One region of the Gordonia sp. WA4-43 genome, then DNA from elsewhere that is predicted to be linked to it. Evidence: predicted binding sites of a transcription regulator. Region 1 holds the regulator's gene; the other holds the start of a gene.
The links. The regulator LexA, encoded in region 1, represses DNA repair genes until DNA is damaged. The targets are predictions, from matches to a motif close to CGAACANNTGTTCG.
Positions count from the first base shown of each region.

Region 1 (6,549 bases):
TGCGGGGTCGATGGCCTCGTTGACCAATTCGATGACCCGCTCCTCGTTCTCGGCCGCGCGGAGCGAGGCCACGAAGTCGGGCCGGACGAGTGAGCGGGCCAGCGAGCTGAGGAGCTTCATGTGCGCACTGGCACCCCCCTCGGGCGCGGCGATGAGGAAGACCAGGTCGGCCGGCCCGTCCGGTGCGCCGAAGTCGACCGTGCGGGACAGCCGCGCCATGGCGAGACTGGCCGCGGTCACCGACGCGGTACGGGCGTGCGGGATGGCGATGCCGCCGGGAAGTCCGGTGGTGGACTTGGCTTCTCGGTCCAGTGCGGCCCGCGCGAGGTCGGCGGGATCGGTGGTCCGGCCGGCCGCGGCGAGGGCGTCGGCGAGCGTGGTGATGACGGCGGCGGGATCGCCGCCGGCGTCGACGTCGAGACTCACCGTCTGCGCGGTGATGATCTGCTCGGTCATGGGATGTCCTTCGGTGGAAAGGGTGGGGTCGGTGCTGGGTGGGTCGATGGTGGATGGAGTCGGTGCTGGATGGGTGCGGTGTTGGATGGATGTGGGGACTCGCCGGGACGGTGCCGTCAGGTCATGCGCGCGGCTCCCGACAGTTCGGTCACCCGCACGCCGGGGAGGTCGAGGTGGTCGGGCGTGGGGGCCTGGGTGCCGGCGAGCGATGCGGCCGCCGCGCCGTACGCCACGGCCGACCGGAGGCAGTCGGCGGGCGCGGCCCCGGTGCTCTGCGCGATGAGGTAGCCGGCCAGTGACGAGTCGCCGGCGCCGACGGTGCTGCGCGGGACGATCGGCGGCGGGGTCGCCGACCACACGCCGGATGCGGTGACCAACACGGCCCCGACGGCGCCGAGGGTGGCGAGGACGTTGCCCCCGATCTGTTCGGCGATGGTCGCAGCGGCGTCGATGACCGGTCCGAGATCGTTGCGCGCGAGTGCTTCTCGGAGCTGTCCGGGGTCGGCGCCGGCCAGTTCGGCGAGCTCGTCCTCGTTGGGCTTGATCAGGTCGACGCGACCGGTGACGCTGGCACGGAGGGGAGCGCCCGAGGTGTCCACCGCGACCCGGCAGCCGGCGAGGACGAGGTCGTCGGCGATCGAGCGGTACCAGTCGTCGGGGACGCCGGGAGGCAGCGACCCGCAGAGGGTGACCCACTGCGCGGAGCCGGCGTGCTCACGGATCAGCCCGACGAGCGCCTCGCGGTCCGGGCCCGTCAAGGTGACGCCCGGTGCGTTGATCTTGGTGGTCGTCCCGTCGGATTCGGCGATGGTGATGTTGGACCGGACCTCGCCGTCGACCGGCACGGCGTCGTAGGGGAGTGCGAGGTCGTCGAGTGCGGCCCGCAGCGGGTCGCCCGGCCGCGCCGGGAGCAGTGCGCGGGTGGCCAGGCCGGCGGCCGCGACGACCCGGGCCACGTTGACGCCCTTGCCGCCCGGCTCGGTGCGGACCACGCCGGCGCGCTGCACCTCGCCGCGGGCGAGCGGTGCGCCGAGTTCGAGGGTGCGGTCGAGGCTCGGGTTGGCGGTGACGGTGACGATCATGCGATCACGACCTCGACGCCACGCGCGGACAGGGCCGCCGAATAGGCCGGGTCGATCCCGGAGTCGGTGATGAGGACGTCGACGTCGTCGAGTCCGGCGAAGGAGGTGAGGTCCTCCCGGTCCATCTTCGAGCTGTCGGCGAGGACCACGACGCGTTGTGCGGCCGCGACCATCGCCGCCTTGACCGCGGCCTCGTCGGGGTCGGGTGTCGACAACCCGTGGGCCTCGCTCAGCCCGTTCGTCCCGATGAAAGCGGTGGTCACGCGCAGTCGGCGAAGCGCGTCCACGGTCTCGACGCCCACGGTCGCCTGGGTGAGACCGCGTACGCGACCGCCGAGGGCATGGAGACCGTCGGGATGGGTGCCCGCGAGCAGGCCGGCGATGGGCAGGCTGTTGGTGAACAGGGTGAGCCTCCGATCGGGTGCGGTCGCCTTGGCCGCGCGGTACGTGGTGGTGCCGGCGTCGAAGAGCACCGAACCGCCGTCGGGCGGCAGGAACCGGATGGCCGCGCGGCCGATCGCGGTCTTCTGCTCGATCTGGCTCGACTCTCGTTCGTCGATCCCGAGCTCGCCGAGGGTGCGCATGATCTCGGCGCGTACGGCGCCGCCGTGGACCCGCTGGAGATGTCCGGCGCGTTCCAGTACCGCGAGATCGCGTCGGACGGTCTCGCTGGTGACGTCGAATTTCTCGGCGAGCGCGGCCACGGATGCCCGCCCCGCGAGGCGCACCTCGTCGACGATCGCCTGTTGTCTCTCCTCGGCGTACACACGGCTCCGATCTCCGGTTTCGACCACCCCGCTTGTTGAGGCGTGTGGGATTGGATGTTGTAGTTACTGTGTTTACGCCTGTTTGTGTTGACAAGTCAAGCACTTTTTGTAACGGTGGTCACATCGGTAGTCGAATGAGAGGCAAGACGATGGCGCAGATCCTGACGGGAACCCCGGTGGTCGGCGGGTTGGCCCACGGTCCCGCGCTGTGGCCGGGCGAGCGACCCGATCACTCGCCGGAGAAGCTCGGCGTCGGTGTGGAGATCGCCGAGGAACGGCGCGCCGACGAGGTCACGCGCTTCGCCACCGCGGCCGGCGCCGTCGCCGCGCGGCTGCGCACGCGCGCGTCGCAGAACACCGGGGTGACGGCCGAGGTGCTCGCCGCGACGGCGGGCCTGGCCGAGGACCGCGGCTGGATCGGTGCCGCGACCGCGCTCATCGGCAAGGGCGCCCCCGCCGAGGCCGCTGCCGTCGCGGCCACCGAACAGTTCGCGGCGGTGTTCACCAAGCTCGGCGGACTGATGGCCGAGCGGGTCACCGATCTCAACGACGTGCGCGACCGGGTCCTCGCCGAACTGCTCGGCCTACCCGAACCTGGTGTGCCCACTCCGGAGGTGCCGTCGGTCCTGCTCGCCGACGACCTCGCGCCCGCCGACACCGCGGGCCTCGACCCCACGAGCACCATCGCCCTCGTCACCCGCCTCGGCGGACCGACCAGCCACACCGCGATCATCGCGCGCCAGCTGGGGATCCCGTGCGTGGTGGCGGTGGCCGACCTGGACGAGATCGAGCCCGGCACAACCATTCTCGTCGACGGCAGCACCGGGCGAATCGAGGTGGAGCCCGATGCGGAGGCGGCCCGGGCTCGCGTCGACGAGGATCGGCGGCATGCCGCACTCGTCGCCGGCTGGACCGGTCCGGGGCAGACCGCCGACGGGGTGGCCGTGGCGGTGCTCGCCAACGTCGCCGACGGATCGTCGGCACGCGCCGCGGCCGGGTACCCCGTCGAGGGCGTCGGGCTCTTCCGCACCGAACTCGCGTTCCTCGAGCGTGCCGACGAACCGTCGGTGGACGAGCAGGCCGCGATCTACCGGGAGGTGCTCGATGCGTTCGACGGGCAGAAGGTGGTCATCCGCACCCTCGACGCCGGGTCCGACAAACCGCTCCGGTTCGTGACCCATCCCGACGAATCGAACCCAGCGCTCGGCGTGCGGGGCGATCGGATCGCGCTGGCGCACCCCGAGATCCGCGCGCATCAGCTCGACGCGATCGCGCAGGCCGCGTCGGGGTCGGCCGTCGCGCCGTGGGTCATGGCGCCGATGATCGCCTCGCCGGCGGAGGCGCGCACCTTCGCCGCCGAGGTCCGCGGCCGTGGTCTGGTCGCCGGGGTGATGATCGAGGTGCCCGCGGCGGCGATCCTGGCCGAAGCCGTCCTCGCCGAGGTGGACTTCGTATCCATCGGCACCAACGATCTGACCCAGTACACGATGGCGGCCGACCGGATGTCGGCCGATCTCGCCGGACTGACCGACCCGTGGCAACCGGCCGTGTTGAGCCTCATCGCGGGTGTCGCGGCAGCGGGTGCACGTCAGGGAAAGCCGGTCGGGGTGTGCGGCGAGGCCGCCGCCGATCCGAACCTCGCCTGCGTGCTCGTCGGTCTCGGGGTCACCTCGCTGTCCAGCGCGCCGGCTGCTGCCGCGGCCGTGGGGGCCCGGCTCGGCGAGGTGTCCGCACCGGACTGCCGGGCCGCCGCCGAGGCTGCCCTGGCCACCTCGGATCCCGCCGCGGCGCGCGAGGCTGCCGCGGCGGTGCTCGACGGTTCGGTCGGTGGAGAGGTCAGACTCGCCGCATCACGGTGACGACCTTGCCGAGGATGACGGCATCGTTGCCCGGGATCGGATCGAACAGTTCGTTGTGCGGCATGAGCCAGACGTTGGGGCCCTGACGCTTGAAGGTCTTCACGGTGGCCTCGCCGTCGATCATGGCCGCGACGATGTCGCCGTTGTCGGCGACGTTCTGCTGCCGGACCACGACCCAGTCGCCGTCGCAGATCGCGGCGTCGATCATCGACTCGCCGACGACGCGCAACAGGAAGAGAGATCCCTCGCCGACCAGCTCACGGGGCAGCGGGAAGACGTCCTCGACGGCCTCCTCGGCCAGGATCGGACCGCCGGCCGCGATTCGGCCGAGAACCGGCACGAAGGTCGGCTCGGGCAGCTGACCGGCCGACGGGGTGTCCGGCGACGGGGTGTCACTCGGGGCGATGTTGACCGCACGGGGACGGTTCGCGTCGCGCTTGAGCAGCCCCTTGCGTTCCAGCGTCCGCAACTGATGGGCCACCGACGACGTCGAGGCCAGGCCGACCTCGTCGCCGATCTCCCGGATGGTCGGCGGATAACCGCGCTCGCGCACCGAGCGGCGGATCACCTCCAGGACCCCGGCCTGTCGCGGGGTGAGTGAGGCCTCGGCGGCGGCGGCGTCGAACGGGGCCTCGTCGTCGGCGCCCCGCGCTCGGCCGCGCCTATCGCCGGTGTCACTCATGTTCGGTTCCTCTCGTCTTCGGAACGTGCTGGTAGATGGCTTGCACCGGGTCCGAGCCTAGCCGAGTGCGACCGGCACCTCAAACATTTGTTCGATGTGTCGCGAGACTTTGTCGGGACGTCGTGCTACAAATTCGAACATCAGTGCATCGAACATCTGATCGATGTTCGAACACCGACCGTCACACCCCGCACGATCCCAGACACCCGAACACCGGAGGGCACCATGCGCACCGCCACTCTCGTCGCTCCCGTCCGCACCGACCGTCCCGACGCTGTCCGGCCCCCCACCGACCGCGCCGATGGGGTCCGGACGCGCGCCCCGCTGTCCGACGGCGGCCGCCCGGTAGACAACCGGCCGGCCGGCACCCGACCGCGGGGTGCGTCGCCGGTGACCCCGCGGGTCGGCGGCACCCACTGTGGCTCTCCGGTCGGGGTGCGCGGGCGTGGCCCGGTCGGACCCGACGCGGCGGTGTTCCGTCGCCGCCGCCGCACCGCGGTCGCGCTCCTCGCCGGCGTCGGGCTGGCGTTCGTCGTGTGGGTGTTCGGTGTCGTGGGCCAGAACTACTCGGACTCGCTGACCCCGTCCGCCGTGAGTGCCGAGGTCGTCCACGTGCGCTCGGGGGACTCGCTCAGCTCGATCGCCGGCCGGGTGGCACCCGAGATGCCGCGCGAGGTCGTGATCGACGAGATCGTCGCGATGAACGATCTGGGGTCGAGCGCGCTGCAGGTGGGCCAGCCCCTGCTCACCCCCCGGTACCGCTGAGGCTGGGCGGTATCCTCGATGTCACAGGGGCCGGCCGACAAGCGGCGGGGCGCACGCTTCGGGTGCGTTCCAGCGTCCCGCGACCTGCGTGAGGACACGATGCGCTGCCCCTTCTGCAAGAACGACGACACCAAGGTCATCGACTCGCGTGTCGCAGATGAAGGGCAGGCCATCCGCCGCCGTCGCTCCTGTGTGGAGTGCGGTCGCCGGTTCTCGACCGTGGAGAGCGCCGTGCTCGCGGTGGTCAAACGCAACGGCGTGACCGAACCATTCAGCCGGGAGAAGGTCATGCGCGGCGTGCGGCGAGCCTGTCAGGGCCGCCACGTCGCCGAGGACGCGCTCGCGCAACTCGCCCAGCAGGTCGAGGACACGGTGCGCGCCAGTGGATCGGCCGAGATCCCCAGCAACGAGGTCGGACTCGCCATCCTGGGCCCGCTCCGCGATCTCGACGAGGTGGCGTATCTGCGCTTCGCCTCGGTGTACCGGTCGTTCGACTCGGTGGAGGACTTCCAGCGTGAGATCGACGACCTGAAGGCGGCATCGGGTTCCGGGAGCGCGCTCGCCGAACCCGTGTCAGCCGAGCCGGTCCAGAGCTCGTAGGACCCGTTTCTCCGACACCGGGAACGCGGTACCGAGACGCTGGGCGAACAGCCCCACGCGCAACTCCTCGACGAGCCACTGCGCTTCGTCGTCGACCACCGCCCGCCGGTGCTCGGGTACCTGTTCGAGGCGCTGGGCCCACCGTTCGACGACGCGATCGACGGCGGCCACCCCGGCCTGGTCGCGTGCTGCGGACGCGGGTAGTGCCTCCAGACGTGCTTGCGCGCCGTCGAGATAGCGCGGCAGATTCTCCAGGTGGCGTCGCGCGGTGGCCGCCACGAATCCGTCGAACACGAGGTGGGCGACCTGTTCGGCGACGTCGTCGGCAGCCAGCGAAC
Region 1 is NZ_CP084736.1:308,777-315,325, forward strand. It holds gene LEL84_RS01440 (fructose-specific PTS transporter subunit EIIC) at 1-456, opposite strand, end outside; gene LEL84_RS01445 (1-phosphofructokinase family hexose kinase) at 573-1,538, opposite strand; gene LEL84_RS01450 (DeoR/GlpR family DNA-binding transcription regulator) at 1,535-2,305, opposite strand; gene LEL84_RS01455 (phosphoenolpyruvate--protein phosphotransferase) at 2,455-4,164, shown strand; gene lexA (transcriptional repressor LexA) at 4,142-4,846, opposite strand; gene LEL84_RS01465 (LysM peptidoglycan-binding domain-containing protein) at 5,072-5,611, shown strand; gene nrdR (transcriptional regulator NrdR) at 5,711-6,211, shown strand; gene hrpA (ATP-dependent RNA helicase HrpA) at 6,185-6,549, opposite strand, start outside.

Region 2 (6,549 bases), 1.5 Mb from region 1:
CGCCCGCGTTCTGGACGAGCCCGTTGAGCAGGAAGTCCGCGTCTTTGGCGACCGTGATGTATATGAGCAGGCAGATGGCCAGGATGACGTTGATCTCGGAGAGGCGTCGAATGCCCCTGTCGACACCAGAGGTCGCAGACGCGGTCGCGATCACCACAGCCAGGACGATCAGGCCGATCTGAGCCGCCTTGCCCTGTTCGATCCCGAAGATCTCGTTCAGCCCGAAGTTGAGCTGGACGACCCCGATCCCCAGTGAGGTGGCGATGCCGAAGATGGTGCCGAGGACGGCCGCGACGTCGATCGCGTCGCCCCAGCGGCCTTCGACACGTTTGCCGAAGATCGGGTACAGCGCTGCCCGGATCGTCAGCGGGAGATTGTGGCGGAAGGCGAAATACGCGAGCGCGCCACCCATGAGCGCGTACATCGCCCAGCCGGTCACGCCGTAGTGGAAGACCGTCCACGTGACCGCCTCGCGCGCAGCCTCGTTGGTCTCCGCGGGCCCGGTCGGCGGGTTGAGGAAATGGGTCACCGGTTCGGCGACCGAGAAGAACATCAGATCTATGCCGATCCCCGCGGCGAACAGCATCGCCGTCCAGGTGAACAGGCTGTACTCGGGGCGCGATTCCTCCGGTCCGAGCCGGTAGCGCCCGTACTTGCTGAGGCCGAGGAACACCACGAGACCGACGATGGCGGTGGCGAGGATGAAGTACCACCAGCCGAACCAGCGGGTGATGAAGTCGCGTACGTCGTTGATCGTCGACTCGGCCGCTGCCGGTGCCGCCAGCGCCCAGACGGCGAAGGCGACCACGATGACAGCCGAGGCTATGAAGACGGTCAGATTGACCCGGCGCGTGGGCAATCGCCGCTCGCCGGTCTTGGTCTCGGCATGGACCGACGTGGACGGTCGAGCGGCGTCATCACTCATGGACCACGACGCTAGTCCGATCGCCGATGGGGCGGACCGTTTGGACGGATCCGTGTGAGTTGTTCTACCCGGTTCAGTGGGTGGCGAGTAGCTCCATGAGGTGTGCTTCGACGAGGGAGGGGCGGACCTGTCGTCGGCCGGGTCGGGGTGGTCGGACGTCGATGACGTGGCTGACTGTCGCCCATGAGCGGCGTGCGTCGTCGTGGGTGTGGCCGTCTGGGCGTGGTTGATCGCCGGGCCGGGTTGGTGGTCCGTGGATGTCGTCGCGCACGGTGTTGAGGTGGTGTGCGAACCGCCTGGGTATGTCGGGTCGGCGGTTGAGGCGTTCGGGGTTGGGCGGTGCGCCGGGTTCGGCGTTCAACCGCCAGAGGCAGCCGCCTTCGTCGGGGCCGGACCGGACGATCCGGGTGGTGTATTGGCCGGGTTGGTCGCCGACCATCCGGTTGTGGCGTGGGCAGGCGGGGGCGAGGTCGTCGATGTCGGTGAGACCGCCCTTGGCCCAGTCTTTCTGTGCGTGATGCATGTCGACGTGGGTGGCGGGTTGATCGCAGCCGGGTGCCGAGCACACTTCCCCGTCGGGACGGGCGAAGGACACCAGGCGTTGTTCGCGGGTGGCCAAGCGTTTACCCCGCCCGAAGTGCAGCGGGACGGTGGTGGCGTCTTTGAAGATCGCCAACCACGGCTGGACGTCACCGGCCATCGCGATCAGGTCCCGGACGGGCAGCAGGGTTCCGGTGGCGGTGGTCGCGAGTCCGGCTTCGCGGATCAGGTCGGAGAGGTCGGCCTTGATGATCAGTTGCACGGGTAGCCCGCGGTGCGAGGTGCCGAGTGTTCCGTCGGCGAAGCCTGCGGCCAGGGCGGCGTCGAGGGCGTCGTGATTCGTTTGGGCGAGGGTGCGGCCGTCGCGGTCGGCTGCGGCGGTGAGGGCTTCGGGGTCGGCGGTGCCGGCCGGTCCGCTGGGTGAGGCGGGGTCGTCGGGGTTGTTGAGTCCGGGTTTGCCCCACACGGCGAACATCATCGTGAGCCGGGCGGCGAGTGCGGGGGTCAGGGTGCCGGAGATTTTGGCGGTGCCGTCGGCGCGTTGTCGGCCGATCCACAGGCCGCGGCGTCGTTTCTGGTCGGTGTCGTCGGCCAGGGTGCCGTCGGGGTCGAGGTGGGCGAGCAGGCGGGCACCGAGTTGGGTGATGTCGGCGGGGGTGTGGGCTTCGGCGATCTCGGCCATCTGTCGCTCGGCGGCGACCTTGATGTCGTGGTCGATGGTGCCCGGGATGCGGTCGAGGACGTCGAGGGTGGCCTGTACGTGCGCGGTGCCGACCGCGCCTTGTGCGAACGCTTCGGCGAGGCAGGGGTATTCGGGTGGGAGGAGTTCGCCGCCGAGGCTGGTGCGGTGGGCGGTGGCGTCCATTTGCTTGCGACGCCGCATCGGGTTCGAGACTCGTAGCCGGTGGGTCATGAATTGCATGAGTGTTCGGCACCCGGCTTTTCGGGGCAGGTCGCGGGCCTCGGCCTGATCGATCTGCCGGTCACCGGCCACGGTCAGCCGGGCGATCGCTTTCTCGGTGTCGGCCGCCAGATCGGCCAACTCGGTATCGGTGCACGGCGCCAGGTCCACGGTCTGTAGTTCGTCGAGGATGCGGTGGAGGTCGGCCACCAGCTCGACGGCACGCGGTTGCGGCGCTGTCGAATCGCCACCGACGCGTGTGGTGTCGGACATTGCGGTGACCCCCCGAGAACCGCTGATGCGAATGTGTGTTCGAGTTTACACGGCGAGTCGTGGCTGTCAATCCGAAAAATTTTGTTGTCCAACAGAACTGGGTCCCTGCATTCTGTCGGTATCATGTGATAGGCGTCCGTCGCGCGTCGGTGACCGTGCTCGCCGTGTACCGGGTCGTACCCAGATGCACCCTGCTGCTCGTTCGACGCGCGGGGTCACAGTCAGGGGTGGATCAGATCCACTGAGGTCCGACAGGGCCCGGGGTGGTCCCCATTCGCCTCCTGTGGTCTCGTCGGCCGGCGGTTTCCGCGATACCCGGCTGCTGTCGGGCACAACGCGGGCGCCGCGTCGCGGGTCCCAGTGCCCGGTGGGGGCGCATCCCGGGCCGTCGGCGGCCCGTTCGCTCTCGGCGTAGACGGCGGGGAACACAGCCCCGGCCTGCGCAGTTGTACTGGGCACATCCCCGCCGCAACGGGGGATCCATGCACTCTGCGCAGGCGTTAACTGCAGGTGCACCCCAGACGACCTCTAGAGTGGAAGCAGGCTGGTCGTCGTCTATCCGCACCGGTTGTCCTCTGGGACCTCCGAGGTGGTCTCCGCGGCGGCCGGGGCGCTAGCAATGTGAGGGAGAACAATGTTCGAACGGTTCACCGACCGCGCGCGTCGGGTTGTGGTTCTGGCCCAAGAAGAAGCGCGCATGCTCAACCACAACTACATCGGTACCGAGCACATCCTCCTCGGCCTCATCCACGAGGGCGAGGGCGTGGCGGCCAAGGCGCTCGAGTCGCTCGGGATCTCGCTCGAAGGGGTTCGCAGCCAGGTCGAGGAGATCATCGGCCAGGGCCAGCAGGCGCCGTCGGGACACATCCCGTTCACCCCGCGTGCCAAGAAGGTGCTGGAGCTCTCGCTGCGCGAGGCCCTGCAACTCGGCCACAACTACATCGGTACCGAGCACATCCTGCTCGGCCTGATCCGCGAGGGCGAGGGCGTCGCTGCCCAGGTGCTGGTGAAGCTCGGCGCCGACCTCAACCGGGTCCGCCAGCAGGTCATCCAGCTCCTCAGCGGATACCAGGGCAAGGAGCCGCAGGAGGCGGGCACCGGCGGTCGCAGCAGCGAGTCCGGCACCCCGTCGACCTCGCTGGTCCTCGACCAGTTCGGTCGTAACCTGACCGCCGCGGCCTCCGAGGGCAAGCTCGACCCGGTCATCGGCCGGGAGAAGGAAATCGAGCGCGTCATGCAGGTGCTCAGCCGCCGCACCAAGAACAACCCGGTGCTGATCGGTGAGCCCGGCGTCGGCAAGACCGCCGTCGTCGAAGGCCTGGCGCAGGCCATCGTGAACGGCAAGGTCCCCGAGACCCTCAAGGACAAGCAGCTCTACACCCTCGACCTCGGTTCGCTGGTTGCGGGCAGCCGCTACCGCGGTGACTTCGAGGAACGCCTCAAGAAGGTGCTCAAGGAGATCAACACCCGCGGCGACATCATCCTGTTCATCGACGAGCTGCACACGCTCGTCGGCGCAGGTGCCGCCGAGGGTGCCATCGACGCCGCCAGCATCCTCAAGCCGAAGCTGGCCCGCGGCGAGCTGCAGACCATCGGCGCGACGACCCTCGACGAATACCGCAAGTACATCGAGAAGGACGCCGCACTCGAGCGCCGCTTCCAGCCCGTGCAGGTGGGCGAGCCGTCTGTCGAGCACACCATTGAGATCCTCAAGGGCCTGCGCGACCGGTACGAGTCGCACCACCGCGTCTCGATCACCGACGGCGCGCTGGTCGCCGCCGCCACGCTGGCCGACCGCTACATCAACGACCGGTTCCTGCCGGACAAGGCGATCGACCTCATCGACGAGGCCGGCGCGCGCATGCGCATCCGCCGGATGACCGCGCCGCCAGACCTGCGTGAGTTCGACGACCGCATCGCCGATGCGCGCAAGGAGAAGGAAAGCGCGATCGACGCGCAGGACTTCGAGAAGGCCGCCAGCCTCCGCGACAAGGAGAAGCAGCTGGTCGCCGAGCGCGCCGAGCGCGAGAAGCAGTGGCGCAGCGGTGACATGGACGTCGTGGCCGAGGTCGACGACGAGCAGATCGCCGAGGTCCTCGGCAACTGGACCGGCATCCCGGTGTTCAAGCTCACCGAGGAGGAGACCACGCGTCTGCTCCGCATGGAGGAGGAGCTGCACAAGCGGATCATCGGGCAGGAGGACGCCGTCAAGGCGGTCTCGAAGGCGATCCGTCGTACCCGTGCCGGCCTGAAGGATCCGAAGCGGCCGTCGGGCTCGTTCATCTTCGCCGGTCCGTCCGGTGTCGGTAAGACCGAGCTCTCGAAGGCGCTGGCGAACTTCCTGTTCGGCGAGGACGACGCCCTCATCCAGATCGACATGGGCGAGTTCCACGACCGCTTCACCGCGTCGCGTCTGTTCGGTGCCCCTCCCGGGTACGTCGGCTACGAAGAGGGCGGGCAGCTCACCGAGAAGGTGCGCCGGAAGCCGTTCTCGGTGGTGCTGTTCGACGAGATCGAGAAGGCCCACTCGGAGATCTACAACACCCTGTTGCAGGTCCTCGAAGACGGTCGCCTGACCGACGGTCAGGGTCGCACGGTCGACTTCAAGAACACCGTGCTGATCTTCACCTCGAACCTCGGTACCTCGGACATCTCCAAGGCCGTGGGCATGGGCTTCTCGTCGAGCGACGGGACCCAGTCGAACTACGAACGGATGAAGCAGAAGGTCAACGACGAGCTCAAGAAGCACTTCCGTCCCGAGTTCCTCAACCGCATCGACGACATCGTCGTGTTCCACCAGCTCACGCGGGAAGAGATCATCCAGATGGTCGATCTGATGCTGACCCGCGTGGAGGGTGCGCTGAAGAACAAGGACATGGCTCTCGAGGTCACCGACCGCGCGAAGGCCCTGCTGGCCAAGCGCGGCTTCGATCCGGTGCTGGGTGCGCGTCCGCTGCGTCGCACCATCCAGCGCGAGATCGAGGACCAGCTCTCGGAGAAGATCCTGTTCGGCGACATCGCTCCCGGACAGATCGTCCTGGTCGACGTCGAGAACTGGGACGGCGAGGGCGACGGCGACGACGCCCGGTTCGTCTTCACCGGCTCGGAGAAGCCGCGCATGGTTCCCGACGCACCGGTCGAGCTCACCAAGGCCGGCGAGGCCGACGCGAGCTGATAGCCGATCCGCGTGATCTGATCTGACACGATCGGCGGCGCCACCCGGCAGGGTGGCGCCGCCGTTGTGTTGTGCCCGGCTGGCGCGCGGTTCCGCGGATTGACACAGCCGACGCGGAGTGTCCCAGCGCCCGATAACATCGATCTGTGACGAGCGATACATCTGAGGTCGGGCGCAAGTCCCGACAGGACCAGCCCACCATCACCGTCGAGCGAGACGGGGAGATCGCGATCTTCCGGCTCAATCGACCCGACCGGCTCAACGCCTTCACCATGCAGATGGGCGAGGAGTTGCGGGCCGCGTTCGACGAGACCGACGCTGACGACTCCGTTCGTGCCGTCGTGCTGACCGGCAACGGCCGCGCGTTCTGTGCCGGCGCCGATCTCGAGGCGGGTGGGTCCACGTTCGACGCCTCGTCAGTGGTGGACTCAGACGAGGTTCCGGCGGACGAGGGTGGCAAGTTGACGCTGCGGATGTTCGCCTCGCTGAAGCCGATCGTGGTGGCGGTGAACGGTCCGTCGGCCGGCGTCGGCGTCACGATGACGCTGCCCGCCGACGTCCGGATCGCCTCGGAGGACGCGAAGTTCGGGTTCGTCTTCGCCGCCCGCGGCCTGGTGCCCGAAGCCGCGTCGAGCTGGTTCCTGCCGCGGCTCGTCGGGTTGCCGACCGCACTGCAGTGGACGATCGGCGCGAAGATGGTGCCCGTCGCCGAAGCCCATGAACGCGGGCTGATCC
Region 2 is NZ_CP084736.1:4,214,573-4,221,121, forward strand. It holds gene betT (choline BCCT transporter BetT) at 1-925, opposite strand, end outside; gene LEL84_RS19125 (HNH endonuclease signature motif containing protein) at 999-2,639, opposite strand; gene LEL84_RS19130 (ATP-dependent Clp protease ATP-binding subunit) at 3,274-5,814, shown strand; gene LEL84_RS19135 (enoyl-CoA hydratase-related protein) at 5,961-6,549, shown strand, end outside.
Region 2: the regulator LexA is predicted to act here: its motif matches at 2,668-2,681, upstream of LEL84_RS19125 (HNH endonuclease signature motif containing protein).